2 regions of the Streptomyces nogalater genome follow, and region 2 is predicted to be linked to the other one. Evidence: riboswitches for the same ligand, from Rfam matches in the RefSeq annotation. Region 2 holds a riboswitch; the other holds the start of a gene.

Region 1 (14,047 bases), on a different contig from region 2:
TCGGTCTCCTTGGAGTTGACCGTGTGGGTGGCGCCCAGGGTGCGTGCCGTGTCCAGCTTGCGGTCGTCGATGTCCACGGCGATGACGCGGGCCGCGCCGGCCAGGTGCGACCCGGCGATGGCCGCGCCGCCGACACCACCGCAGCCGATGACGGCGACCGAGTCGCCCCGGCCGACACCGCCGGTGTTGATCGCGGCGCCGATGCCGGCCATCACCCCGCAGCCGAGGAGGCCCGCGACCGCCGGGGAGACGGCCGGGTCGACCTTGGTGCACTGGCCGGCCGCGACGAGCGTCTTCTCGGCGAAGGCGCCGATGCCGAGGGCCGGCGACAGTTCCCGGCCGGTGGCGGCGAGGGTCATCTTCTGCCGGGCGTTGTGGGTGTCGAAGCAGTACCAGGGCCGGCCGCGCAGACAGGCCCGGCACTGCCCGCACACCGCACGCCAGTTGAGGATGACGAAGTCCCCGGGGGCGACGTCGGTGACGCCCTCGCCGACCGACTCCACGACGCCGGCGGCCTCGTGGCCGAGCAGGAAGGGGAAGTCGTCGGAGATGCCGCCCTGCTTGTAGTGCAGATCGGTGTGGCAGACCCCGCAGGCCTGGACGCGTACGACGGCTTCGCCGGGCCCCGGGTCCGGCACCACGATCGTCTCGACCCGTACGGGCTCGTTCCTGCCCGGTGCGATCACGCCGCGTACTTCCTGCGCCATGGCCTGTCCCTTCATCGAATACCTTCGCCGACGACCCTACGACGCGACCGGTCGGCAGCGGGAAGGATCACGTACATGATCGCGGATCCTTCCGGCCGCCGTCGGCCGCGGCGCGGGGCGGGTCGGCGCCGGCGGACCGGGACGGCGTTCACCAGGCCGAGCACGGGCGCCGCGGGGTGATGGCCTGCTCCAGCCGGCGCAGCTGGTTCGGTTCGCGCAGGTGTTTCAGCTCCTGCACCTGGTCGCCGGCCTCCGGCACCCGATCGCGGTGCGGGGCCGGGATGTCACCGGCGGTGAGCGAGTGGAGAGCGCGGCGAGCTTTCCGGCGACGGCGGCGCCGGCGCCCGCCGTGTCCGCCTGGGACGGGCTCGCCCATGAGACGGACCGCGGCGGCCGCGCTTGCCGGGGCCGCCGGGGCGGAGGAGGCTCGTCAGGGGGGACCCGTGGCGGTCCGCTCACGGGCGGGCCGCGGGCGCCTGAAGGAGGTCACCATGGGCAGCGCGACGGGCTCCGCTTTCGACGCCGGGACACTGCGCCGGGGCATAGAGGGCAACACCGGCAACACCCTTCTGTCGCTGTACGCGGACGACGCGCGGATCCGCATCGTCGACCGTGTCCACCAGCCCAGTCATCCCACGGAACTGCACGGCCGGGTCCAGATCGCCGAGTTGCTGGACGATATCTACCGCCGCGACATGACGCACAAGCTGGAGCAGTGCGTCGTCCAGGGCGACCACGCCGCCTACAGCGAGTCCTGCGAGTACGCGGACGGCACCCGGGTCCTGGCCGAGTCGATGCTCACGCTGCGGGACGGCAAGATCGCCGATCAGCTGATCATCCAGGTGTGGGACGAGTAGCCCCGGCCCGGTGGCAAGGCAAGGTGGTCCGAAGGCCGTACGCACGCTCGGTTACGCTGTACGCGGGCCGTGACTGGCGCTGAGGTGGAGCACCACCGGGGAGCGGCCCGCGAGGTCAGCCGCGCGCCTGGGCGAGAAGAGTCGATCCAGCCCAGGAGTGTGCAGCATGACCCGGACCCAGGCCGCCCGTCTGATGGACGGCACCGCGCTCGCCCGCCGCATCGTGGAGGACACCGCGCGACGGGCCGCCGAGCTCACCGAGCGCACCGGCACCGCGCCGTGCCTGGCGACCGTGCTGGTCGGCGAGGACCCGGCGTCGGTGACCTACGTCCGCATGAAGCAGAACCGCTGCCGCAAGGCCGGCATCACCTCCCGGCACGTCGCCCTTGCGGCCACCACCACGACGGACGAACTCGTCGGCACGCTGCGGGAGTTGTCGGCCGACCGGGGGGTGCACGGGATTCTGCTCCAGCACCCGGTGGGCGACCACATCGACGAGCGGGCCGCGTTCGAGGCGATCGCGCCGGAGAAGGACGTGGACGGTGTCACCTTCGCCTCGTTCGCCACGATGAGCTTCGGGCTGCCGGGCTTCGTCTCCTGCACGCCGGGCGGCATCGTGCGGCTGCTGGACGAGTACGGCGTCGACCCGGCCGGGAAGCGGGCGGTGGTGGTGGGCCGCAGCGCGATCCTCGGCAAGCCGGTGGGCATGCTGCTGCTGGCGCGGGACGCGACCGTGACGTACTGCCACTCGCGCACCCGGGACCTGTCGGCGGCGGTCCGTGAGGCCGACATCGTCGTGGCCGCGGTGGGCCGGCCGCGGCTGATCCGCGGGCAGGACATCAAGCCGGGCGCGGTCGTGATCGACGCGGGCTACAACCCGGGCAACGTGGGCGACGTCGACTTCGACTCGGCCGTGGAACGCGCCTCGCTGATCACGCCGGTGCCGGGCGGGGTGGGCCCGATGACGATCGCCACGCTGCTGGAACAGACGGTGACGGCGGCCGGCCGGCAGCTCGGCGCCTGAGTGTGCCGCCCCGGGGCGTCGGTCACAGGCGTGCCGGGGGCTTGAGCAGGTGAGGGCCTTCTGGGTCCGGTGTGGATCGCGGCATTCACGACCGGCGCTCAGGAGGCCCTCGTGTTCCACCGCCGCCTTGCCGGTCCGGCCCGGGGCCGGTGCGGGCGGGGGCGCGTTGGGTGAGCGGGGTCGAATGAGGCGTGCCCGGGCCGCAACGCGCGACGGCGCGTCCGGTAGCGGACGGCGTGACCCTTCACGCCCGCACCGTCCACTCGAATGCAGGATGTGGTGGCCGAAAAGATCCGGAAGGATCGATGCCGCCCCGGCGAGACGACGACTCGGTGGTTCAGCGACCGTAATCGTCGTGGAATTCAGATCATCTGCGAAACGCGGGGCATTCACGGATTCGGTGGTCTAGGAGTGCCATGACGATGTCGGCTGGCGGTGTGCCGCACGCGAAAGGGCCTGTCGCCCCGGGTGACGCCGGGGTGACGTTCGCCTTCCCCGCGTCCGGCCCGGCGGAGGAGGCGGCCCGCGGTGCGGTGGTGCGGGCCGCGAACCACCTGCTGGCCCGGCAGGACGCCGGGGGGTGGTGGAAAGGCCGGTTCACGACGGACGTCAGTTATGACGCCCACGATCTCTTCCTGCGCCACTTGCTCGGAGTGCTGGACGAACGTCTGGCGAAGGCGAGCGCGCGATGGATCCGCTCGCAGCAGAGCGCGGACGGTTCCTGGGCCCTCGTCTTCGAAGGCGAGGGGCACCTGGGAACCACGGTTCAGGCGTACATCGCTCTCCGGCTCGCCGGGGACGGCCCGGACGAGGAGCACATGCTCCGGTGCGCGGCGTGGGTACGCGAACGGGGCGGTGTGGCGGCCGCCCCGCTGACGGCACGGGTATGGCTCGCCCTGCTCGGCTGGTGGAGCTGGGACGATCTGCCCGAAGTCCCACCGGAGATCATCGCCCTGCCCAAGTGGGCGCCGCTGAACATCTACTCGTTCAGCGCCGTCATGCGCCTGGCACTCGTCTCCCTCTCCGTCATCAGCGCGCATCGCCCGGTGCGGCCGGCCCCCTTCGGCATCGACGAACTCTTCGCTCCGTCCGGCGCCCCGGCCTCTTCACCGGCACCGGACAGCGGCTGGGAGAAGCTCTTCCGGCGTCTGAACGCCACCGTGCGCGTGTGCTCCAAGGGCATCCCCCGCCCGGTACGCGAAGCCGCGGCGAACGCCTGCGTCCGCTGGCTGCTGGAGCATCAGGAACAGGACGGCAGCTGGGGGGCGTGTACCCCCATGACCACGTGGGTCGTCCTCGCCCTGCACCTGCACGGCTACCCTCCGGACCATCCGGTGCTCAAAGCCGCCTGGGGCTTCCTGGAGGACTGCGGCGCGTGGCCGGAAGACGGCGTGCGGGCACTGCACACCGTCCACAGCCCGGTATGGGACACCTGTCTGTCCGCCACCGCGCTCCTCGACGCCGGCCTGGCGCCCGGTCATCCCGCGCTGGTCGAAGCCGCCGACTGGCTGCTCACCCGGCAGGCCGACCGGCAGGCCGACTGGGCCGTACGGCGGCCCCGGCTGTCCCCCGGCGGCTGGGCCTTCCAGTTCCACAATCAGAACTATCCCGACGTCGACGACACCAGCGAGGTGGTGCTCGCCCTGCGCCGCGTGAGCCATCCCGATCCGGCCCGCCTCGACGACGCGCTGGCCAGGGCGGTGCGTTGGTGTCTCGGCATGCAGAGCCGCGAGGGCGGATGGGGGGCCTTCGACGCCGACAACACCAGTACCCTCCCCGCCAAGGTCCCGTTCTTCGACTTCGGTGAGTTCTGCACCGACCCGCCCACCGCCGACATCACCGCCCACGTGGTGGAGATGCTGGCCGCGCTGGGCAGGGAACGCGATCCCCGCACCCGCCGTGCCGTCCGCTGGCTGCTCGGGCAGCAGGAGGCGAACGGTGCGTGGTACGGACGCTGGGGAGTGAACTACGTCTACGGCACGGGAACTGTCCTTCCCGCTCTCGTCGCCGCCGGCGTTCCCCGCGGCCACGCCGCCGTCCGGCGCGCCGTCGCCTGGCTGACGTCGGTACAGAACGCGGACGGCGGCTGGGGCGAGAGCTGGGAGTCGTACGCGGATCCGGCCCGCGCCGGCCGTGGCCCGTCCACCCCCTCGCAGACCGCCTGGGCGCTGCTCGGACTGCTCGCGGCGGGAGAGCGCGACAGCACCGTGGTGCGGGACGGGGTGCGCTGGCTCACCGAGCGGCAGACGGAGGACGGCACCTGGGAAGAGCTGCGGTTCACCGGCACGCTCGTGCCCGGGGCGGTGGCCATGCACTACGAGTACTACGGGCACGTCTTCCCCCTGATGGCGCTGGGCCGTTACGTCCGGCGCACGGGCGACGTATCGGTGGGCCGGCAACGGAATGAAACGACGGAGCCGAACCGGTGACCGGCCTCCCTCTGAAAGGCGCCCTGGCGATGACTGCTGAAACACTGGCGGTGGAGTCCGACTTCTTCGCGCCACGCACCGCGATCGACGATCTTTTGTTCGAGTTCCTGACGGAGAAGGCACGGACCGCTCCGGTGCCCGGCCAGTCGCCGCTCATCCTGATGCTGCGTGACTTCATCTCCGGGGGAAAGAGGGTGCGTCCGCTGCTGTGCGTGACCGGATGGATCGCGGCAGGAGGGCAGGGCGACACCACGCAGGCCGTCAGACTGGCCGCGTCCATCGAGCTGGCCCACACCTGCGCGCTCATCCACGACGACATCATGGACGCGTCCGACAGCCGCCGCGGGCGCCCCACGGTCCACCGGGCGCTGGCCGACCGGCACCACGTGCCGCAGCTCGCGCAGCAGTACGGGACCGGTGGAGCGATCCTCCTCGGCGACCTCGCCCTCGTCTGGTCAGACGAGTTGCTGCACACCACGCCCATGCCCGACGCCCACCGGGCCAGGGTGCTGCACTGCGTCGACCTGGCGCGCAGCGAACTGATCGCCGGCCAGCACCTGGACCTGCTGACCACCGGCAGGCTCCACGCGAGCGTCGAGACGCTGCTGAGCGTCATCCGCTACAAGACCGCCAAATACACCATCGAGCGCCCCCTCCAGGTGGGGGCGGCCCTCGCCGGTGCCGGTCCGGACGTCATGAACGCCTTCAGCGCCTACGGGATCCCCCTCGGGGAGGCCTTCCAGCTCAGGGACGACATCCTCGGGGTGTTCGGGGACCCGGACCGGACGGGCAAATCCCGCCTGGACGATCTACGCGAGGGCAAGTGCACCAGCCTCGTCGTCCACGCGCTGCGGGTCTGCGGACCGACGCAGGCCGGCCGGCTGCACACCCTGATCGGCGACCCCGACATCGGGGAGCAGGAAGCCGAGGAGGTCCGCGACATCCTCACCAGCACGGGAGCCCGGCGGGCGGTCGAGCGGATGATCGAGGAGAGGTACCGGCAGGCTCTGGACTCCCTCGCCCTGGCCCCTTTCCCGGCCTGCGCCGTCCGCACACTGAAGGACGTCGCGGAGGCCGTCGTACACCGCACGGCGTGACGCCGGACCGGCCGCCGGCCGGCACCAGGAGATGCCCCGGCCGTCCACCGGCCCGGCCCACCAGGGAGGTATGGATCCACAGTGATGACCTTGACCGCACCCGCGGCGGTCCTCCAGACCGCCTGGCATGAAATCCGGTTGAGCTGGCTGTTCATCAGCGCCGACCGCTGGACCACCGTCTTCCCCGCCACCTGCTTCGTGACGGCGGCCGTCGTCCACGCCCGGCTGCCCCCGTCCGAAGCCGCGGTCGCCCTGGTCTCCGGTGCGCTGTACTTCTGGTTGTTCGTCTACGAACACACCCTGGCCAACCAGCTCGTCGGCGTCGAAGAGGACCGGGTCAACAAGCCGTTCCGCCCGCTGGTCACCGGCCAGAGCAGCATCCGGGGCGCTCGGCTGCGCCTGAACGCCGTCCGGGTCCTCTTCCCCGTGTACGGGTACTGTCTGGGCGTCCTGGAGTGGGCCCTGATGTGGCAGCTCCTCTCCCTGCTCCAGCACGAGTACCGCTGGGGGCGGCACTGGCTGGGCAGGAACCTCTACGCCGGCGCCGGAGTCGTCGCCCAGCTGGCCGCCGCCTGGGAGATGGTCACCGCCATGTCGCCGGACGCCTGGCGCTGGATCGTGACCCTGGCGATCACCGTGACCCTACTGATGTCCGTCCAGGACCTCCGCGACATCACCGGCGACCGCGCGGTCCACCGCTCCACCATGCCGTTGGTCTTCGGCGAGAGACCCACCCGGGTCTTCCTGTGCGCCGGCTTCGCCGTCGGTCCCCTGGCCATCCACCACTTCCTCATGGAGCCCGCGGGCCCCCACTGGTGGATCATCGCCACGGACGTCGTCCTGTGCGGTTGGAGCCTGCTGCTCTCTATCCGGGTGCTGCTGGCGCGGGGCCGGGAACAGGACCAGCGCAGCTACCGCCTGGTGGAACAGTGGTACACCCTCGCCCTGGCCGCCTCCGTCTACACACTTCACTGACGAAAGGCCCCGACGTGACCGCAGAGGCCGCGCAGCACGTGTGCCGGCAGCCACGCCTGCGCCTCAGTGGCGTCTGGAAGGCCTACGGCCGCAGACAGCTCCTGCGCGGTGCCGACCTCGACGTGCCCGCCGGAACCCTGGTCGGCGTCGTCGGCGAGAACGGCACGGGCAAGAGCACACTGCTCCGGATCGCCATGGGACATCTGGCGCCCGACCGGGGCACGGTGGAGCGCACCGGCAAGGCGGGCTACTGCCCGCAGCACGCCGTGCTGAACGACTCGTTCACCGTCATGCAGCACCTCCGCCTCTTCCAGGCGGCCTACCGGCTGCCGACCCTCGCACGAGCCCACGAGCTGATGGACCTCCTGGCGTTCGCCGACTGCGGCCGGCAGCGCGCCGGGGAACTCAGCGGAGGCACACGGCAGAAGCTCAACCTCCTGCTCGCCCTCATGCACGATCCACAGCTCTTGGTGCTCGACGAGCCCTACCAGGGGTTCGACTGGGACACCCACCAGCGTTTCTGGTCGCTCGCCGCCCGGCTGCGCGACCAGGGCAGGTCGATCGTCGTGGTCTCGCATCTGCTGCACGACATGCATCACTTCGACGCGGTCGGCCACCTGCGCGACGGCCGTCTGGACATGGAGACAACCGCCCGATGACGTTCCGGCCCTCGGCCTACACCGAGATGCTGCGCTGCACCCTCCTCGGTCACCTGCGCAGCCGCATGGCAGTGCTCCTGGCGGTCGCCTTCATCCCCGCCTGGATCATGGTGGCGCGACTGTGCGCGCCGGACCGGACGCTGCGGTTCTCCCTGGCGTCCGCGGGCGTCGACGTCCTCGCGCCGGCGAACCATGTCAGCCAAGTGGTGAACGCTCTCGCCGCCGTCACCCTGGTCACGGGTTTCTCGATGTTCATGGAGACCTTCAAGGCCGGGGAGACGGACCGCCGACTGGTACTGGCGGGCTACCCGAAGCTCCGGATGCTGCTCGCCAAGGTCACCGCGGTCGCCCTCGTCACCGCTCTCGTCGCCGTGTACACCATGGCCGTGCTCGCCGGCTCGCTGCCGGTGAACCAACTGGGCCCGCTGGCCCTCGCGGTGTTCAGCGCCGGCCTCGCCTACGGCGGAATCGGTCTCCTGCTCGGCTCGTTGGTACGCGGCGAGCTGGAGGGCTTCTTTCTCGTCATCATGCTCAGCCTGGTCGACACCGGTCTGCAGAACCCGGTCCTGAACGTCGCCGACCTCACCGGCCTCAGCGCGCTTCCCCTGTACGGTGCGTGCCAGTCGGCGCTGGCCGCGGCCTTCACGTCCTTCACCCCCTGGTCCTACGGGCTGCTGTCGCTCGCCTGGTCCGCCGCGACCAGCGCCCTGGCCTTGCTCGCCTTCCATGTGCGCACCCGCCCGCACTGCCGGATCGCCCCCGAGGTGCTTGCCGGAACGCCCCACCCATGACCACGGCAGGCGGTGGGGGCGGGATGCGAACAGCCCCGGCCCCGAGACGAGTTCGCCGACACCCGCCGGGTGCGTCCACGCGGATCTGACACATGCGTACCGGACGATCGCGCCGCCGCGGGGGCGCCTCGGGCCACGGGAGCGGCCATAACCCCCGCCCGGCCCCGGGAGGCGGGATCACGCCGCCGCCCGCCGCACCGAACCACCCGACCGGCTGAACCCCGCCCCTGTAGCCAAGGCGGCGCCGCACCGGGAGCCACCGGTTCGGCCCGGGGTGCTGAGCAGTCCGCCCGGGCCCGGGACGGGGCCGCGCCGGTCCAGCCGGATGGCGGGACCGGTGTCCCGGGGCGAGGACGGTGGTGCGCCGGGGGTGTCAGGTGGTGGTGAGCACCATGCGGAAGCGGGCGGCGCCGGCGAGCATCTTGTCGTACGCCTCCCCGGCCCGTTCCAGCGGCATCGTCTCGGTCATCGGGCGGATGCCGTGCAGGGCGCTGAAGGCCATGGTGTCCTCGACGTCCTGCGCGGTGCCGGAGGGATGCCCGCGGACGACCCGGCCGCTCATGATCAGTTGCACCGGGCTGATGCCCAGCGGTTCGGGGGTGGCGCCGATGACGGTCAGTTCGCCGCGCGGGGCCAGGCCGTCCGCCGTCGCCGTGATGGCCTCGGAGCTGCCGGCGGTGGCCAGGACGGCCTTCGCCCCGCCGAGGGAGCCCAGCGCCTCGGCGACCGGCGTCGATGCCGTGCTGTCGACGTAGTGGTGGGCGCCGAGCCGCTTGGCGAAGTCGGCCTTCTCGGCACCCCGGGCGATCGCCACGGTCTCGAAGCCCATCGCCACCGCGTACTGCACGCCGAGATGGCCGAGGCCCCCGAGGCCGAGCACCGCGACCAGGTCGCCCGGCCCGGCCGGACCGCGCCGCAGCCCGTTGTACGTGGTCACGCCCGCGCAGGCCAGGGGTCCGGCGTCGGCCGCGGAGAGCGCGTCGGGGATCCGGGCCAGGGCGTCCACGGGTACGGTCGTCCGCTCGCCGAAGCCGCCGTCGTAGGCCCAGCCGGGGACCTTCAGGGCGGCGCACACGATGAAGTCGCCCCGGCGGCAGGACGGGCAGTGGCCGCAGGCGCCGCCGAACCAGCCGACGGCCACCCGGTCGCCGACGCTCCAGCCGCGCTCCCGGGTGCCGTCGCCCAGTTCCTCGATCCGCCCGGCGATCTCGTGCCCGGGGACCTCCGGGAAGGTCACGCCCGGCAGTCCGCCGCCGACGAACAGCGCGTCGCTGTGGCAGATCCCGCACGCCTCCACGGCGATCCGCACCTGGCCGGGGCCCGGCGGCCGGATCTCCCGTTCGGCGAGTTCGAAGGTTCCGTCCGGGGCGGTCACCTGGGCGACTCGATAGGTACTCATGGCGCTCTCCGGGAAGCGGGGCGACGGCCTTCACCCCCAGCACACCAGCTCCGGCCCGATCACGCGCGCCGAGCCGGGCCGCACCCCCGCCGACCTGCGCGAGCCCCGTCTCAGGGGGTTCCGGGGCGCCAGCCCTCCGGCCGGAGCATGCCCAGCAGCAGCCGGACCAGTTCGTCCACCACCTCCTCCAGCGTGGCGTCCACCCAGCCGGCCGTCCAGTCGTGCAGCAGCCCGTTGACACTGCCGATGAAGGCCGTGGCCGCCAGGCGGTAGTCGCGTGGCGCCGCCTCCCCGCGGGCCACGGCCGCGTCCGCCTCCGCGCGGATCAGGTCGACCCAGCGGGCGCGGCGGGCCAGGCGCTGCTCCTCCAGCCGGGGGCTGACGCCGATGATCTCCATGAAGGCGATGCGGATGCGGCGCGGGTCGCAGGTGATGTCGCGGGCGTAGGCGCGGAAGAGGACGGTGGCGCGGTCCGCCAGCGGCAGCCCGTCCGCGTCGGCGAGCGCGTCCAGGACGGCCTGTTCGGCCCAGCCGTTGACCTGGAGGTGCAGCGCGGCCAGGACGTCCTCCAGGGTGCGGAACTCCTCGTAGAACTGGCGGGTGGACAGGCCGGCGGCCTGGCTGAGGGCGGCTACCGTGGTGCCGCGGTAGCCGGGGGTGTCGCCGAACAGCCGCAGCGCCGCGTCGAGGAAGCGGCGGCGCCGCTCGGCCTGCCGTTCCTCGGCGGACCGGCCGCCGTAGCGTCCCGTCGGCGCTCTGAGCCTGCCGCCCAACGTGTCCCCCCTCCGTCGCCCCGCCGGTCGTCCATGGTCGTCCGCGGTCGTCCAATCTTGTCGTGCACGCATCTTGTCGAGAAGGCCGCCCCTTCCTTACTTTTCAGTAAGTTCACTGTGAATGCGGCCGTGTTCAGATCCCCCGGACTTTCTGCGACTCCCCGACTCCCCCGAGGAAAGAGAGCCGTCATGGCTGCCTCCAGAACCAGGCACCTGTGCTCCGTGGCCGTCGCCCTCTCCCTGGCCGTCGCCGGGCCGGCGGCCGCCGCCTCCGCGCGTACCGCCGCCCCCGACGGTCTGCGCGAGGTGCTGTTCGTCGGCAACAACTGGGACGGCACCGCCGATGTCATCCGGTCCTCCGGTGACTACGCGAGGATCGGCCGGATCAGCGTCGTCCCGGACAAGGACGCGCGGATGGCGGAGATCAACGCGGACCCGATCAAGTGGATCTACTTCCAGGCGATCCGCAACAGCGTCGGCGAGGGCCACGACCAGTTCGCCGACGACATGTACTCCACCCCGGACGGCCGGTCGGTGGTGGTGTCCCGGCCGAGCTTCGCGGACGTGGTCTCCATCGACCTGGCCAGTGGAGCGGTCAACTGGCGTTTCCCGGTGGCCGGTTACCGCGCCGACCACATGGCGGTCTCGCCGGACGGCACCCGGGTGGCGGTGTCCGCGTCCACCGCCAACACCGTGCATGTGCTCGACATCGCCACCGGCCGGCAGCTGGGGTCGTTCAAGACCGGCGACAAGCCGCACGAGAACGTCTTCAGCAAGGACGGCAGGTACATCTGGAACATGTCCATCGGCGAGGTCAACACCGACCTGGACGGCCCCGGCTGGGACTGGACGAAGGGCGACCGGCACCTCACGGTCGTGGACGCCACGACATTCCGGCAGGCGAAGGTCATCGACATGCGGCAGCGGCTGGACGCCTACGGGCTGAAGGACTTCTCCGACGCGGTCCGCCCGGCCGTGTTCTCCCCCGACGAGTCCACGCTCTACTTCCAGGTGTCGTTCTTCAACGGCTTCTTCGAGTACGACGTCGCCGCCGACAAGATCACCCGGATGAAGACGCTGCCGAAGAACCCGGCGACCAGCGAGGACCGCACCACTTGGGTCAACGACTCGCGCCACCACGGCATTTCGATGAACCCCGCGGGCACCAAGCTGTGCGTGGCGGGCACCATGGACGACTACGCGGCCGTGGTCGACCGGGCCTCGCTCCAGGAGGGGCCGTTGGTCTGGGCGGCCAAGCCGTACTGGGCGACGGTCAGCGGGGACGGCAAGGACTGTGTCGTCTCCGAGAGCGGCGCCGACCAGGTGACGGCGATCGACTTCGCCACCGGGCGGAAGGTGGCCTCGGTCGCCGTCGGCGACCACCCGCAGCGCGTCCGGCTGGGTCATGTACGGGCCGACTGGACCGGCCCCGGTGGCAGCTGACGCCCTCTCGGACCGTGGTCTCCGGGGTACCCCACTCACCCCGGAGACCACACCGCTGTCCTCCCGGATCACGCCGCACACCGTCCGGCCCGGCACCGGGTACGGCTGCGGCCTGGGCGTGTACCGCTGGGTCGGGGGAGAAGCGAAGTGTGAGCGGGCGAATCGCCCAGGGGATGGCCTTCCCCCCGGCACGAGAACGCATGCACAGCGGTACCGGGCCCGCGCGGCCTCACATCCGGGATCTCAGCACGTCGACCTCGCAGCCCGGCGCGAAGGGGTCGAAGCCGTGCTCGATCAGCCAGCGAACCGCCAGCAGACTCCGCAACGACCACCACGCGTGGATCACATCGAGGTCGATGTCGGCGCCGTAGCCGGCGATGACGTCGTCGAGGTGCTCCTCGTGTCCGAGCGTGAAGGTGGCGAGGTCGTACAGGGCATCGCCCCGGCCCGCCTCGGACCAGTCGATGATCCCCGTGACCTCGTCGCCGTCGACGAAGACGTGCGCGATCTGCAGGTCGCCGTGCGTGAACGCCGGAGTCCACGGCCGCAGCGCGGCCTCGGCGACCTGGCGGTTGCGGGCGACCAGGTCCGCGGGCAGGACGCCGTTCGCCACGAGCCACTCGCACTCGTCGTCGAGTTCCGCCGCCAGCGCGACGGTGCTCCGGCCGGCCCGGCCCTGCCGGGACGGCAGCGGCGCGTCGTGCAACGTCCGGATGGCGGCGCCCGCCGCGGCCCACGCCGCCGGCGACCCGGTCGACGGCCCACCGAGGCGCCCGAGCGTCGTCCCCGGAAGTGCGGCGACCGCGAGCACGGGGGGCTTGCGCCACAGGACCTCCGGGGTCGGGACCGGCGCCAGGGACATCGCCTCGACTTCGACGTCGACGCGCGCCTGGTCGGCGTCCACCTTCAAGAACACATCGCCGACGCGCAGAGTCGCACGCTCGGGATGGGCGACGACGACTTCGACCTCATCCATGGGCCACCAGTATCCCGGGGGTGATCGTCGGCGTCGCCTGGTTATCGCCTGCGATCACACGGCTGACCGCGTCCCGCTATCCGGCGGCCTCGTGCACGACACCGACCGCCACCAGGTCTCCGGCCCACCCTTTTGTCAGCGGTCCCAGGACCCGCCGCCGCCCACCCGGCCGGCTCGGCCCGCGCCGCGGCCGGCAGGTCCGCCGAGGGGGCCGTACCGTCGCCGGAGCGCCGCACTAGCAGCCCGTACCGGCCCGGTCCCACGCGTGCGGCCGCGTTCGGCGGGGTGGCCGGGACCGGGTTCCAGGTGAGGGCGGTGGAGCCGTCGCGGGAGCAGTCCTCGCGGGTGCGGGCGCCGGAGACGGCACCCTCAAGCGGGCCGGTGGGGACCGGGGGTCGTCCGGAGCCCGCGTCTCGCCGGCGCCCGCCGGTCCGCGACCGCGCCGCGCGTCCTCGGTGGCAGGCGCTCCTGGACGCCGGCGTCGCCCAGCACGCGGGAAGGTCCGGTACGCGGGAAGGTCCGGTACGCGGGAAGGACCGGTACGCGGGAAGGACCGGTACGACTGCCCGCCGGCTCGGTCCCGGCCGAGACGCCGTAGCCGCGCGGCACGGTCTCCCGGCCCTGTCCGTCGGTGGACCGGCCGCAGCGCACGGTCAGCGGGGCGCCGTCGGACCGCAGTGAGCCGGGCGGCGCGGCGGCGGGGATTCCCGGATTGAGCGCGGGCACCAGGTGTCATGTCCTGGAGACGGTGCCGTGCGGCGGAACGGCGGCGAGGTACCGCCGACGGTGAACGTTCGACGAGAACGGAGCGGGCGATGCGTGAGATTCTCGCGGCGCTGGACCGGTGGTACGCCGCCCGGTTGCCGTTCGGGCTGGCCACGGTGGTCGAGGTCAGCCGCAGCGCGCCGCGCGGGCCC
Region 2 (14,047 bases):
GGGAACGGCCGGCCCGCCGCGGCGACCTCCGTCAGGTGCGCGTCGATCGCGGGCAGGTCGGCCTCGTCCACCTCGGTCGGCGGCAACAGCGTGACGTGGGTGGGGATGCCATGAGCCGCGGCGTCGCCGAAGCCCGCGCGCCGCTCCTGGAGCAGGCTGCCGTGAGGCTCCGGGACCGCGATCGACACGCCGATCGTTACGGTCCCCACGTCGTCTCCTGTCGTCGCGTCTGTCGTCGTCTCGGCCGGCTGGACCCGGCCGTTGGCATCGACTGTACGGCCACGGGTGTCTTGTGGGCAGGCGCGGCGGAAGTGATGTGCAGCGCTCTGCCCGCGCGGGCCCGTGCGGTCGTACGCCTCAGTGCTTGGCCGGGAGGAAACCCACGCGGTCGTACGCCTGCGCGAGGGTCTCGGCGGCGACGGCGCGCGCCTTCTCGGCGCCCTTGGCGAGGATCGCGTCCAGCGTCTCGGCGTCGTCCAGGTACTGGTGGGTGCGCTCGCGGAACGGGGTGACGAAGTCGACCATGACCTCGGCGAGGTCGGTCTTGAGCGCGCCGTACATCTTGCCCTCGTACTCCTGCTCCAGCTCGGCGACGGTCTTGCCGGTGAGCGTGGAGTAGATGGTCAGGAGGTTGGAGACGCCCGGCTTGTTCTCGGCGTCGTAGCGGATCACCGTGTCGGTGTCGGTGACCGCGCTCTTGACCTTCTTGGCCGTGGTCTTCGGCTCGTCCAGGAGGTTGATCAGGCCCTTCGGCGTGGACGCCGACTTGCTCATCTTGACCGTCGGGTCCTGGAGGTCGTAGATCTTCGCCGTCTCCTTGAGGATGTACGGCTTCGGGATCGTGAAGGTGTCGCCGAAGCGGCCGTTGAAGCGCTCGGCCAGGTCCCGGGTCAGCTCGATGTGCTGGCGCTGGTCCTCGCCGACCGGCACCTCGTGGGCCTGGTACAGCAGGATGTCCGCCACCTGGAGGATCGGGTAGGTGAACAGGCCGACGGAGGCCCGGTCGGCGCCCTGCTTGGCGGACTTGTCCTTGAACTGGGTCATGCGGGACGCCTCGCCGAAGCCGGTGAGGCAGTTCATGACCCAGGCCAGCTGGGCGTGCTCGGGGACGTGGCTCTGCACGAAGAGGGTGCAGCGGTCGGGGTCCAGACCGGCGGCCAGCAGCTGGGCCGCGGCCAGGCGGGTGTTGGCGCGCAGCTCCTTCGGGTCCTGCGGGACCGTGATCGCGTGCAGGTCGACCACCATGTAGAAGGCGTCGTGGGACTCCTGCAGGGCCACCCACTGGCGGACGGCACCGAGGTAGTTGCCGAGGTGGAACGAGCCAGCCGTGGGCTGGATGCCGGAGAGCACGCGAGGTCGGTCAGCCATGTTTTTCATTGTCGCAGAGAGTGTGAAGGGTTCGGTGCGTGGGGAACTGCGGGCCGCCTGTGGCTGCTCGCGCCCGCGCGGCGGGGCCGCATGTCGCATGCGGCCCCGCGCCCCTTACGGGGCTCTTCAGCCGAGGTCGACCTGCGGGTAGAGCGGGAAGCCCGCCACCAGGTCCGTGGCGCGGTGGGCGATCTCGTCGGCGACCTTCTCGTCCAGGACGTGGCTCGCCTTGGACGGGGCGCCGGACTTGGTGGTGCCCGGCTCGGTGGTGGTCAGGACGCGGTCGATCAGGGCCGCGACCTCGTCCATCTCCGCCGTGCCGAGGCCGCGGGTGGTCAGCGCGGGGGTGCCGACGCGGATGCCGGAGGTGTACCAGGCGCCGTTCGGGTCGGCCGGGATGGCGTTGCGGTTGGTGACGATGCCCGAGTCGAGCAGGGCCGCCTCGGCCTGACGGCCGGTGAGGCCGTAGGAGGTGGCGACGTCGATCAGGTTGAGGTGGTTGTCCGTGCCGCCGGTGACGAGGGTGGCGCCGCGGCGCGTCAGGCCCTCGGCGAGGGCGCGGGAGTTGTCGACGATGCGCTGGGCGTAGTCCCGGAAGGCGGGCTGCCGGGCCTCGGCGAGGGCGACGGCCTTGGCGGCCATGACGTGCGGGAGCGGGCCGCCGAGGACCATCGGGCAGCCGCGGTCCACCTGGTCCTTGAGGGAGTCGTCGCACAGCACCATGCCGCCGCGCGGGCCGCGCAGCGACTTGTGGGTGGTGGTGGTGACGATCTGGGCGTGCGGGACCGGGTCGAAGTCGCCGGTGAGGACCTTGCCCGCGACCAGGCCGGCGAAGTGGGCCATGTCGACCATGAGGGTGGCCCCGACCTCGTCGGCGATCTCCCGCATGATCCGGAAGTTCACCAGCCTCGGGTAGGCGGAGTAGCCCGCGACGATGATCAGCGGCTTGAACTCGCGGGCCTGGGCGCGCAGGGCGTCGTAGTCGATCAGGCCGGTGGCGGGGTCGGTGCCGTAGGAGCGCTGGTCGAACATCTTGCCGGAGATGTTCGGGCGGAAGCCGTGGGTGAGGTGGCCGCCGGCGTCCAGGGACATGCCGAGCATGCGCTGGTTGCCGAAGGCCTGGCGCAGCTCGGCCCAGTCGGCGTCGGTGAGGTCGTTGATCTGGCGGGCGCCGGCCTTCTCCAGGAAGGGCACCTCGACGCGGTCGGCGAGGACGGCCCAGAAGGCGACGAGGTTGGCGTCGATGCCGGAGTGCGGCTGGACGTAGGCGTGGCGGGCGCCGAAGAGCTCGCGGGCGTGTTCGGCGGCGAGGGCCTCGACGGTGTCGACGTTGCGGCAGCCGGCGTAGAAGCGGCGGCCGACGGTGCCCTCGGCGTACTTGTCGCTGAACCAGTTGCCCATCGCGAGCAGGGTGGCCGGGGAGGCGTAGTTCTCGGACGCGATCAGCTTGAGCATCCCGCGCTGGTCGGCGACCTCCTGGCCGATGGCGTCGGCGACGCGCGGCTCCACGGCGCGGATCACGTCGAGGGCGGCGCGGAAGGCGGTGGACTCGGTGGAGAGGGGGGCGGCGTTCTCGGGCATCGGGGACCTCCGGACGGTGTGCGTACAGCGTTCACGTTCGGCCCAGGCGCACGGCACTCTTACCGCTCGGGCCGCTCCCTGATGGTCTGTCCCATCCCAGCGCGCCAGTCACGGCCCGGGTGTCAGCCTACCGGGCGCGCCGGGCGGGGAAGATCCCGCGTCCACCATGCGAGCGGGGTTAAGAAGGAGGTCATCGTCGTATCCGGGCCGATCCGGGAGAGTCCGTGACCGCTGCCGAAGAAGACCTCATCGCCCTCGCCGACGCGCACTGCGCGCCCACCTACGATCCGCTGCCGGTGGTGATCGCCACGGGCGAGGGGGCGTGGCTGACGGATGTGGCCGGGCGGCGGTATCTGGACCTGCTGGCCGGTTACTCGGCGCTGAACTTCGGGCACGGCCATCCGCGGCTGGTCGAGGCGGCCCGGCGGCAGCTTCAGCGGCTGACGCTGACCTCCCGCGCCTTCCACCACGACCGGTTCGCGGCGTTCTGCGCGGAGCTGGCCGAGCTGTGCGGGATGGAGATGGTGCTGCCGGCGAACACGGGCGCGGAGGCGGTGGAGAGCGCGGTCAAGACGGCCCGGAAGTGGGGCTACCGGGTGAAGGGGGTGCCTGCGGAGATGGCGAAGATCGTCGTGGCGGGCGGCAACTTCCACGGCCGTACGACGACCGTCATCAGCTTCTCCACGGATCCCGCGGCGCGGGCGGACTTCGGGCCGTACACGCCGGGGTTCGAGATCGTGCCGTACGGCGACCTGACGGCGATGCGGGGGGCGCTGACGGAGAACACGGTGGCGGTGCTGCTGGAACCGGTGCAGGGCGAGTCGGGGGTGATCGTGCCGCCGGCCGGTTATCTGGCGGGGGTGCGGGAGCTGACCCGCGAGCGGAACGTGCTCTTCGTCGCCGACGAGGTCCAGTCCGGGCTGGGCCGGACCGGGCGGACCTTCGCGTGCGAGAACGAGGGGGTCGTGCCGGATGTGTACGTCCTGGGCAAGGCGCTGGGCGGCGGGATCGTGCCGGTGTCGGCGGTGGTGTCGAGCGCGGCGGTGCTCGGGGTGTTCCGGCCGGGTGAGCACGGGTCGACGTTCGGCGGGAATCCGCTGGCCTGCGCGGTGGCGCTGGAGGTGATCGCGATGCTGCGGACCGGGGAGTACCAGGAGCGGGCGGCCCGGCTGGGCGAGCGGCTGCACCGGCTGCTGGGCGAGCTGGCCGGGACGGGCCGGGTGACGGCGGTGCGCGGGCGGGGGCTGTGGGCCGGGGTGGACGTCTCCCCCGCGGTGGGCACCGGGCGGGAGATCGCCGAGCGGCTGCTGGCCCGTGGGGTCCTGGTCAAGGAGACCCACGGGGCGACGATCCGGATCGCGCCGCCGCTGGTGATCGGCGAGGACGATCTGGACTGGGGCGTGGAACAGCTGCGGGCGGTGCTGCTCGGCGCCTGATCAGCGCAGGGGGAGGTCGGTGCCGCGCTCGTCCGCGGGCCGGGGCCCGAAGATACGCCGGTCGGATTCCTCGATGGCCACGTCGTTGATGCTCGCCTCGCGGCGGCGCATCAGGCCGTGGGCGTCGAACTCCCACAGTTCGTTGCCGTAGGAGCGCCACCACTGCCCGTCGGTGTCGCGGCACTCGTACTGGAAGCGGACGGCGATGCGGTCCTCGTGGAAGCTCCACAGGCTCTTGCGCAGCGCGTAGTCGAGTTCCCGGCGCCATTTGGCGGTGAGGAAGGCGACGATCTCCTCCCGGCCGGTGAGGAACCGGTCGCGGTTGCGCCAGACGGAGTCCTCGGTGTAGGCGAGGGCCACCCGGTGGGGGTCGCGGGTGTTCCAGGCGTCCTCGGCCGCCTGGACCTTCTGCCGGGCGGTTTCCAGGGTGAACGGCGGGTAGGGCGGGCGTCCTTCGGGCACGGCGGCCTCCTATGGTCGAGAACGGTCGTTCTCCATCGCTGCGGCTAAGGTAGAGAACGACCGTTCTCAACGTCAAGGAGACACCGAGGAGCCCGGATGCCCGCCCCCGCCACCGAGGAACAGGACCACCTGGACCGCGAGACACTGCTGGACACCGCCGAGACGCTCTTCTACGCGCACGGCTTCCAGACGGTCGGCATGGACCGGGTCCGGGAGACGTCCGGACTGCCCCTGAAACGGATCTACCGGCTCTTCCCGACCAAGGAGGACCTGGTCGTCGCCATGCTCCGGCGCCGCGACCGGCGCTGGCGGGAGAGCCTGGCCGCCCACGTGGAGCGCGTCACCGACCCCCGCGAACGGGTCCTGGCGGTCTTCGACTGGCTCGCCGCGTGGTTCGCCGAGCCCGGCTTCCGCGGCTGCGCCTGGATCAACGCCCACGGGGAGCTGGGCGCCACCTCGGAGGCGGTCCTGACCGAGGTCCGCTCCCACAAACGCGCCTTCCACGCCCAGCTCGCCTCCTGGGTCAACGCCACGGGCCTCCCGCTCACCGAACCCGTCCACCTACTCGCCGAGGGCGCCATGGTCACAGCGGGCATCACAGGCGACCCGTCGGCGGCGGGACACGCGCGGGGGGCGGTGGAGGCGCTGTTCGGGGGCGCGGCGGCCTAGAGGATCACGTGGGGCAGGAAGCGGGCGTACTCGTCGGTGATCAGGCCCGTGGATTCGCGGATGCCGAGGCCCGCCGGTTCGCCGGCGACGATCCAGGTGCCCAGGACGACGTGGTTGCCGTCGAAGGCGGGGAGGGGGGACAGCTGCTGGTAGCAGCAGGGGTCCTCGCGCAGGGGTGGCGGGGTGTTCGGCTCGTGGACCGTGATGCCCTCGCCCTCGCGGCCCAGCAGGGGCTTCGCCACGTAGCCGGTGGTGGTGGCCAGGTCGCGGGGGCCGTCGAGGTAGGCGGGGAGGAGATGGGGATGGCCGGGGTACAGCTCCCACAGGATCGCCAGCAGGGCCTTGTTGCTCAGCAGCATCTTCCAGGCCGGCTCGATCCACAGGGTGCTGCCGGTGCCGCCGCCGTTGTCCAGGGTGTCCAGGACGTGGCCGCCGAAGGCGTCGGTGGTGAGCCACTCCCAGGGGTAGAGCTTGAAGATGCCCCGGATGAAGCGGAGCCGGTTGTCGACGAAGCGGCCGGAGAGGGAGTCCCAGCCGATCTCCTCCATGGCGAGCCAGTCGGTGGCCAGGCCGGCCTGCTCCGCCGTCTCCTTCAGATAGGCGACCGTCATCAGGTCCTCGCCGAGTTCGTCGGCGGCGGAGTGCGCGAAGTGCAGCAGGGCGCCGGGCGGCAGCAGCGCGGCCTGGGCGCGCCAGGCTTCCACCAGGCGTTCGTGCAGGGAGTTCCACTGGTCGGCGCCGGGAAAACGCTCCTCCATCCAGAACCACTGCGGGGAGGCCGCCTCCACCAGCGAGGTGGGCGTGTCCGCGTTGTACTCCAGCAGCTTCGCCGGGCCGGTGCCGTCGTAGCGCAGGTCGAACCGGCCGTAGACGGACGGCAGTTCGGCGCGGCGGTGCCAGGAATCGGTGACCGCGGCGGCCACCCGCCCGTCGGTGATGCCAAGGTCGGCCAGCCGGTCCTCGGCCACGATGTGCGCCGCCGCCGCGAGGCACATGCGGTGCAGTTCCGCGACGGTCTCCTCCAGCGCCTCGACCTCCTTGAGGGAGAAGACGTAGTAGGCGCTCTCGTCCCAGTACGGCCGCAGCGAGTCGTCGGGGTACCGGGTGAGGGGATAGACGAGGCCCTGGGCCTCGACGGTCTGCTGCCAGCCGGGGCGGGGGGTCGTGGTACGGCGTTCCATGCGCGTCCTCCGGTCAGCCGCCGGAGGAGCCGTGGCCGCCGCCGAAGCCGCCGCGGCTCACCCCGCCGTTGTCGTACGACGAACCACCCGAGCCGCCGCTTCCCGAACCTCCGCCCGACCCGCCGGACTTGTAGAAGGAACCGCCGTCGACCCAGCCGTTCTTCTCCTTGCCCTCGTAGTACCAGGCGGCGTTGACCGGTCGCTCGGCGCCCTTCCTGACGGGCTTCTTCCTGCCCGAGGAGGAGCCGCCGCTCCCGCCCGACGTCTTGCAGTCCTTGTCGGAGACGACCTTGTAGCCCTTGGAGACGTCGTAACTGTCGCGGTCCACACAGCGCTTGTCCGGGTCGGACGAGCAGGCGGTGAGGGCGGCGGCCAACAGGCCCATGCCGCCCAGGACGACCGTTCCGGAGCGCAGTTGCCGTGCGGTGTGCGCCATGATGTGTCTCCCCCGTCGGACGAGTGTTCGGCGGCCAGCCTAGAGACGGGGCGCGCGTACACCCAACCGGGGTGGCCCGCGGGCGCGCCCGCGCCGCTACGGCAGCACCCGGCACAGTGCCTCCAGCGCGCCCGCCCACGCGCTCTGTGGAGGGGTGCCGTAGCCGACCACCAGGGCGTCCGAGGGGTCGGCCGGCGCGTCGGGGTGGCGGTAGTAGGACAGGCCGTGCAGGGCCAGGCCCTGGAGGCCGGCCGCCTGGACCACCGGCTGTTCCAGGCCCGGCGGGAGCCGCAGCACCGCGTGCAGCCCGGCCGCGATGCCCGTGACCCGCACCGCCGGCGCCCGGTGGGCCACGGCCGCGGCGAGGGCGTCCCGGCGGCGCCGGTAGCGCAGGCGGGCGGAGCGGACGTGCCGGTCGTAGGCACCGGACGTGAGGAACTCGGCCAGCGTCAGCTGGTCCAGCGCCCCGCAGGTGTCGACGTGGCCCTTGGCCGCCACCGCCTCCTCCGCCAGGGCCGGCGGCAGCACCATCCAGCCCAGCCGCAGCCCGGGCGCGAGGGACTTGCTGGCGGTGCCCAGATAGACCACCCGGTCGGGGTCCAGGCCCTGGAGGGCGCCGACCGACTGGCGGTCGTAGCGGAACTCGCCGTCGTAGTCGTCCTCCAGCACCAGGGCGCCGGTGCGCCGCGCCCAGTCCACGACGGCGGCCCGCCGGTCGGGGTGCAGCGGGGTGCCCGTCGGGAACTGGTGGGCCGGGGTGAGCAGGACCGCCGCGGCACCGTCCGCCGCGCGCGGGTCGGTGCCGAGCGCGTCGTAGGGCAGCGCGGGGGTGGCCAGGCCCGCCGCGCGCAGCAGCCGCCAGTGGACGTCGAGGCCGTAGGACTCCACCGCGACCGTGTCCGCCCCGCGCGCCCGCAGCATCGCGCCGAGGACGCGCAGCGCGTGCGAGGTGCCGGCGGTGATCACGACGGTGTCCGGGGTGGCGCGCACGCCCCGGACCCGGGCGAGGTAGCCGGCGAGGGCGGTGCGCAGCTCGCGCCGGCCGCGCGGGTCGCCGTAGCCGAGCGCGTCGAAGGGGGCCGTGGCCAGCGCCCGGCGGGCGGCTTTCAGCCACTCGGCGCGCGGGAAGGCGGCGAGGTCGGGAGTGCCGGGGACCAGGCTGTGGGCGGGGCGGCCGGGCTCCCGGCGGCCCGGCCCGGACGGGGCGGGCGGCGGGGCCACCACCCGGTCCGCCACCCGGGTGCCGGAGCCCTGCCGGGCGGTGAGCCAGCCCTCCGCTACCAGGTCGGCGTAGGCCTCGGCGACGGTGTTGCGGGCGATGCCGAGGTCGGCGGCGAGGGTCCGGGAGGACGGCAGCCGGGTGCCGGGGGCGAGCCGGCCGGTGCGCACCGCGTCCCGCAGGGCGTCGGTCAGGCCCCGGCGCACACCGCCCGCGAGGGCCGGTTCGAGATGCAGGTCGACGCCCAAAGTGGCCCATGATTCCGCCATGGGAATGGACCATACCTCTGGGCTGCCTCGCTTCTAGGGTCGAAGACATGAGCACTCACGAACAACCCGTCACCTACGCCCCCGAGGAGCCGGCGCGGCTGCGCTGGGCCCAGCACGCGCCCGAGGTCTACAAGGCGATGATCCAGCTGGACGCCGTCGCCAACCAGGGCCTGGACCCCCGGCTGCGCGAGCTGGTCAAGATCCGCGCCTCCCAGGTCAACCACTGCGCGCGCTGCCTCGACATGCACTCCAAGGACGCCCTCGCGGCCGGCGAGAGCGTGGAGCGGATCATCCAGCTCGGCGCCTGGGAGGAGTCCCGGCACTTCTACACCGAGAAGGAGCTGGCGGCGCTGGAGCTGACCGACGCGATCACGGTCCTGACGGACGGGTTCGTGCCGGACGAGGTCTACGAGCGGGCCGCCAAGCACTTCGACGAGGCCGAACTCTCCCAGCTGATCGCCGCCATCGCCGTCATCAACGCCTGGAACCGGTTCGGCGTGTCCACCCGGACGCCTCCGGGCCACTACCACCCGGGGCAGCACAAGTGAACCGTACCCAGCTGCTCGACCCGAAGGTCTTCCAGGCGATGGCCGCCGTCAGCGCGGCGGCCAAGAAGGGGCTCGGCGACCTCGGCCTGGCCGAACTGGTGATGATCCGCGCCTCGCAGATCAACCACTGCGCGTTCTGCCTCGACATGCACCTGGGCCTGGCCCGGCGGCACGGCGAGTCGGAGGACCGCATCCACTTCCTGAACGCCTGGGAGGAGACCGAGGGCCTGTACAGCGAGCGGGAGCGGGCCGCGCTGGCGCTGACCGAGGCGGTCACCGTGCTCACGGCGGGCTTCGTTCCCGACGAGGTGTACGAGGCCGCCGCCAAACACTTCGACGAGGCGGAACTCTCCCACCTCATCGCCCTGATCACCGTCATCAACGGCTGGAACCGCCTGATGGTCAGCCGCCGGGTTCCACCGGGAGGGCGGCAGCCATGAGCAAGGCGGAGGAGTTCCGCGCCCTGCACCGGGGGCGCGCCCCGGGCGATCCGCTGGTGCTGCCCGGACCGTGGGACGCCGCCGCCGCGCGGGTCTTCGCGGAGGCCGGGTTCCCGGCGCTGGCCACGCCGAGCGCGGGGGTGGCCGCCTCCCTCGGGTACGAGGACGGGGCCACCCCGGCCGACGAGATGTTCGCGGCCGTCGCCCGGATCGCGCGGGCGGTGGACGTACCGGTCTCGGCGGACGTGGAGGGCGGTTACGGGCTCGCGCCCGCGGAGCTGGTCGAACGGCTGCTGGAAGCCGGTGTCGTGGGCTGCAACCTTGAGGACTCCGACGGGGGTGTCCTCAAGGACCCGCACGCGCACGCCGAGTTCCTCGCCGGGGTGCGGGAGGCCGCCGCCGGCCGGCTGTTCGTCAACGCCCGCGTCGACGTCTTCGTCCACGGCGACGGCGATCCGGAACGGGCCATCGAGCGGGCCGCGCTGTACCGCGCGGCGGGCGCCGACTGCGTGTACCCGATCCTCGCCCCGGCGGACGTGGTGCCGCTGCTGCGGTCGGGGATCGAGGGCCCGCTGAACCTGATGGGCCGGCCGGCCGGGGACGGCCCCTCGCCCGCCGCGCTCGGCGAACTCGGGGCCACCCGGGTCACGTTCGGACCGGGCCTCCAGCGGCGGGCGACGGCCGTGCTGCGGGAGATCGCGGCCGGGCTGCTGCCGTAGGGCCCACCGGGACTACCGGATCCGCCGGCGTCGGCCGGGGGCGGCGGCGTCGGCCGGGGGCGGCGGCGTCGGCCGGGGGCGGCGGCGTCGGCCGGGGGCGGCGGGTCAGGTCAGCCACTTCTTCCAGACGGACGGGTGGCCGTCCACCCACTTCTTCGCCGCCTCGGCCGGGGACAGCTTCTGTTCGGCGATCATCAGGGCCACCTCGTTCTGGTCCTCGGTGGTCCACCGGAACTTCCTCAGGAAGGCCGCCGCCTTGCCGCCGGACTTCGCGAAGCCCGCGTTGAGGTACTTCTTCAGCGGGGTGTGCGGGTAGCCGCAGGCCACCTTCGCCGGGTCCGCGTCGCAGCCCTCCTTGTACGGCGGCAGCCTCACCTCTGTCATCGGCACCTTCTCGAACAACCACTGGGGTGCGTACCAGTACGTCAGGAAGGGCTTCTTCTCCTTGGCGAACCGCTTGATCTGGGTGATCTGCGCGGCCTCGGAGCCGGCGAAGACGACCTGGTAGTCCAGTTTCAGGTTCTTCACCAGGGCCTTGTCGTGGGTGACGTAGGACGGGGAACCGTCCATCAGCTGGCCCTTGCCGCCGCTCTCGGCGGTGCGGAACAGCGAGGCGTACTTGTCCAGGTTCCGCCAGTCGGTGATGTCCGGGTGCCGCTTCGCGAGGTAGGTCGGCACGAACCAGCCGATGTGGCCGGTCACCCCGAGGCCGCCGCCGGACACGACCGTCCCCTTCTCCTCGACGTAGCGCTTCTCCTGCTCCGGGTGACCCCAGTCCTCCAGGAGCGCGTCGACCCGGCCCTGGCTGAGCGCGTCCCAGGCCGGCACCTCGTCCACCTGGACGGTGTCGACGCGGTAGCCGAGCTTGTGCTCCAGGATGTACTGGACGACGGCCGCGTCGGCCTGTGCGCCCACCCAGGACTGCACGGACAGCGTGACCGTCTTCGCGCCCCGGGCGTTGGCGAACGGGCTGGCCTGCTTGGTCATGTCGGCGGCGCCGCAGCCGGTGGTCAGGGCCAAGGCGGCCACGGCGGCCGTGATCGCGGTACGGCGCATGTCAGGCTCCCTTCCCCGCGCGGCGCCGGGTCGGCTGGGTCACCCGGTCGAGCATCAGGCCCAGGCAGACGATGGCGGCGCCGGCCACCAGGCCGGTGGCGAGGTCGCCCTGGGCGAGGCCGAAGGCGACGTCGTAGCCGAGGGCGCCGCCGCCGACCAGGCCGCCGATGATGACGACGGCGAGGACCAGGACCACGCCCTGGTTGACGGCGAGCAGCAGCGCGCGCCGGGCGAGCGGGAGCTGCACCTGCCACAGCTGCTGCCGTCCGGTCGCGCCGAGCGAGCGCGCGGACTCCAGCGCGGCCTGGTCGACCTGGCGCAGGCCCTGCGCGGTGATCCGGACGACGGCCGGCAGGGCGTAGACGACGGCCGCGGCGACGGCGGGGGCGCGGCCGACGCCGAACAGGGCGACGACCGGGATCAGGTACACGAACTGCGGCATGGTCTGGAAGACGTCCAGCACCGGGCGCAGGGCGCGGTCGACGCGGTCGCTGCGGGCCGCGGCGACACCGGTGGCCAGGCCCAGTACGAGGGTGACGGCGACGGCGGCCAGCACCTGGGAGAGGGTGTCGAGCGACGGCTCCCACACGCCGAGCACACCGATCGCGGCCATGGCGAGGACGGCGGTCAGCGCGGTGCGCCAGGTGCCGATGAGCCAGGCCAGGGCGGCGACCACGAGCAGCACCGACCACCAGGGCATCCCCTGGAGTCCGGCGCGGACCGGGTCGAGGACCCAGGTGGTGAAGTGACCCGCCCAGTCGGCGGTGCCGCCGACGACCGGGACACCGGAGTAGAGGTGGTCGGTCATCCAGTCGACGGCCCGGTTGACCGCTCCGGCGATGTCCAGGGTCCAGCCGGCGGGCCAGTCGGTCGCGCCGAGCAGCCGGGCGGCGAGGGCGGCGGCGACGGTGCCGGCCAGGGTGAGGGCCCAGCCGGTGATCCTCGGCCGGCCGGCGGACTCCGGGCGGGAGGCGGTCTTCGGGCGGGCGGTGGCGTCGCCCGCCGCACCGGTGAGCCGGTCCAGCACGATGGCGAGCAGGACGAGGGGGATGCCGGCGGCCAGGGCCGCGCCGACGTCGACCGAGGCGAGCGCCTGGTAGACGCGGTCGCCGAGGCCGCCGGCGCCGATGACGGCGGCGATGACGGCCATGGACAGCGCCATCATGATCGTCTGGTTGAGGCCCAGCAGCAGCTCCTGCCGGGCCAGCGGGATCCGGGCGGTCAGCAGCCGCTGGCGGCGGGTGGCGCCGAGCGACTCCACGGCCTCCAGGACTTCGGGGTCGGCCCCGCGCAGGCCGAGCGCGGTGAGCCGGGCCATCGGCGGGGCGGCGTAGACGACGGTGGCGAGGACGGCCGCGGGGACGCCGATGCCGAAGACCAGGACGACGGGGAGGAGGTAGGCGAAGGCCGGGAGCACCTGCATGGTGTCCAGCACCGGGCGCAGGGCGCGGTCGAGCCGGTCGGAGAGGCCGGCGGCGAGACCGAGGAGCGCGCCGACGACGACGGAGGCGAGGACCGCCACGACCATCAGGGCGAGGGTCTGCATGGTCGGCACCCACATGCCGAGGGCTCCGCAGACCAGGAAGGCGAGGGCCGTCCCGGCGGCCAGGCGGAGACCGGCCAGGCGCCAGGCGAGCAGGGCGCCGAAGGCCGTGACACCGGCCCAGCCCGCCGCGAGGAGGGTGAGGTAGACGGCGCGTACGGCGATGACGACCGCGTTGCTGAGGTGGCCGAGGAAGTACAGGAACAGGGGGTGGCTGTCCCGGTTGTCGATGACCCAGTCGCTGGCGGAGGCGAGGGGCTTGTCGAGGCTGACCGTGAGCGCGTGGGGCCAGGTGCCGTTGCCCCAGCGGTTCAGGAGGGGGAGGAGGACGGCGGTGAGGAGGGCGAGGAAGAGGAGTTTGGCGGCGGCCCGGCTCTTGAGCAGGCGGGGGGCCTTGGTCCGGGAGGTCGGGAAGGTGAGCGTTGCCATCAGACGGCCCCCCGGGTACCGCGCGCCGGGGCCTGGGACGCCGGCCGGCGCTCACCGCCCGGGGCGAAGGCGTCACCCTCGACTACGGCGGTCGCGCCCGCGGCGGCAGGGTCGCCTCCGGCTGCGGCACCGGGCGTACCCGTGACGGCGGCACCCCCGGATACGGCACCGGTCGCGCCCGCGGCGGCCGCGTCGCGCCCGGCTGCGGCGCCGGACGTGCTCGTGGCTGTGGGGGCTTCGTCGGGCAGTGGTGCGGGGGGCTGTGTGGTCGTGGTCGTGGTCGGTGCTTCGGGGGTGACGCCTGCTACGACGCCCAGCAGCCGGTCGTGGTCGACCACGCCCACGCAGCGGCCCGCGTCCATCACCCGGGCCGGGGTGCCCGCACGGGCGACCGCCTCGATGGCCTCGGCGACGGTGGCCTCGGGGCGCAGGGCCGGGCCGTGCGCGGCGTCCTCGGCGGACGCCGGGCGCATGGCGGTGCGGCAGGTCAGCACCTGTTCGCGGGGCACGTCCCGGACGAACTCGCGGACGTAGTCGTCGGCCGGGGCGCCGACGATCTCCTCGGGCGTGCCGAGCTGCACCACGCGGCCGTCGCGCATCAGCGCGATGCGGTCGCCGAGCTTCAGGGCCTCGCTCAGATCGTGGGTGATGAAGACCATCGTGCGGCCCTCCTCCCGGTGCAGCCGGGTCA

Evidence for each region. A riboswitch is a leader RNA that binds a small molecule or an ion and turns the genes downstream of it on or off. The one in region 2 is predicted to bind ZMP and ZTP.
Region 1: linked by a shared signal. The riboswitch ahead of ABD350_RS16560 (bifunctional 5,10-methylenetetrahydrofolate dehydrogenase/5,10-methenyltetrahydrofolate cyclohydrolase) and the one ahead of ABD350_RS22295 (glycine hydroxymethyltransferase) in region 2 are both predicted to bind ZMP and ZTP.

What each region holds. Positions count from the first base shown of each region.
Region 1 covers NZ_BAAASM010000020.1:192,437-206,483, reverse strand. Annotated here, with positions in the region: gene ABD350_RS16575 (S-(hydroxymethyl)mycothiol dehydrogenase) at 1-707, opposite strand, end outside; gene ABD350_RS16570 (hypothetical protein) at 856-1,083, opposite strand; gene ABD350_RS16565 (nuclear transport factor 2 family protein) at 1,199-1,564, shown strand; ZMP/ZTP riboswitch at 1,624-1,704, shown strand; gene ABD350_RS16560 (bifunctional 5,10-methylenetetrahydrofolate dehydrogenase/5,10-methenyltetrahydrofolate cyclohydrolase) at 1,731-2,588, shown strand; gene shc (squalene--hopene cyclase) at 3,005-5,017, shown strand; gene ABD350_RS16550 (polyprenyl synthetase family protein) at 5,047-6,114, shown strand; gene stsC (somaliensene A/B synthase) at 6,199-7,089, shown strand; gene ABD350_RS16540 (ATP-binding cassette domain-containing protein) at 7,146-7,748, shown strand; gene ABD350_RS16535 (ABC transporter permease) at 7,745-8,539, shown strand; gene ABD350_RS16530 (alcohol dehydrogenase catalytic domain-containing protein) at 8,913-9,938, opposite strand; gene ABD350_RS16525 (TetR/AcrR family transcriptional regulator) at 10,049-10,711, opposite strand; gene ABD350_RS16520 (YncE family protein) at 10,901-12,154, shown strand; gene ABD350_RS16515 (phosphotransferase family protein) at 12,384-13,130, opposite strand; gene ABD350_RS16510 (XdhC family protein) at 13,946-14,047, shown strand, end outside.
Region 2 covers NZ_BAAASM010000032.1:177,699-191,745, reverse strand. Annotated here, with positions in the region: gene ABD350_RS22305 (2'-5' RNA ligase family protein) at 1-209, opposite strand, end outside; gene trpS (tryptophan--tRNA ligase) at 358-1,377, opposite strand; gene ABD350_RS22295 (glycine hydroxymethyltransferase) at 1,495-2,949, opposite strand; ZMP/ZTP riboswitch at 2,983-3,071, opposite strand; gene rocD (ornithine--oxo-acid transaminase) at 3,174-4,385, shown strand; gene ABD350_RS22285 (nuclear transport factor 2 family protein) at 4,386-4,847, opposite strand; gene ABD350_RS22280 (TetR/AcrR family transcriptional regulator) at 4,944-5,516, shown strand; gene ABD350_RS22275 (glutathionylspermidine synthase family protein) at 5,513-6,697, opposite strand; gene ABD350_RS22270 (hypothetical protein) at 6,711-7,133, opposite strand; gene pdxR (MocR-like pyridoxine biosynthesis transcription factor PdxR) at 7,230-8,621, opposite strand; gene ABD350_RS22260 (carboxymuconolactone decarboxylase family protein) at 8,669-9,169, shown strand; gene ABD350_RS22255 (carboxymuconolactone decarboxylase family protein) at 9,166-9,609, shown strand; gene ABD350_RS22250 (isocitrate lyase/PEP mutase family protein) at 9,606-10,328, shown strand; gene ABD350_RS22245 (ABC transporter substrate-binding protein) at 10,434-11,384, opposite strand; gene ABD350_RS22240 (ABC transporter permease) at 11,386-13,356, opposite strand; gene ABD350_RS22235 (quaternary amine ABC transporter ATP-binding protein) at 13,356-14,047, opposite strand, start outside.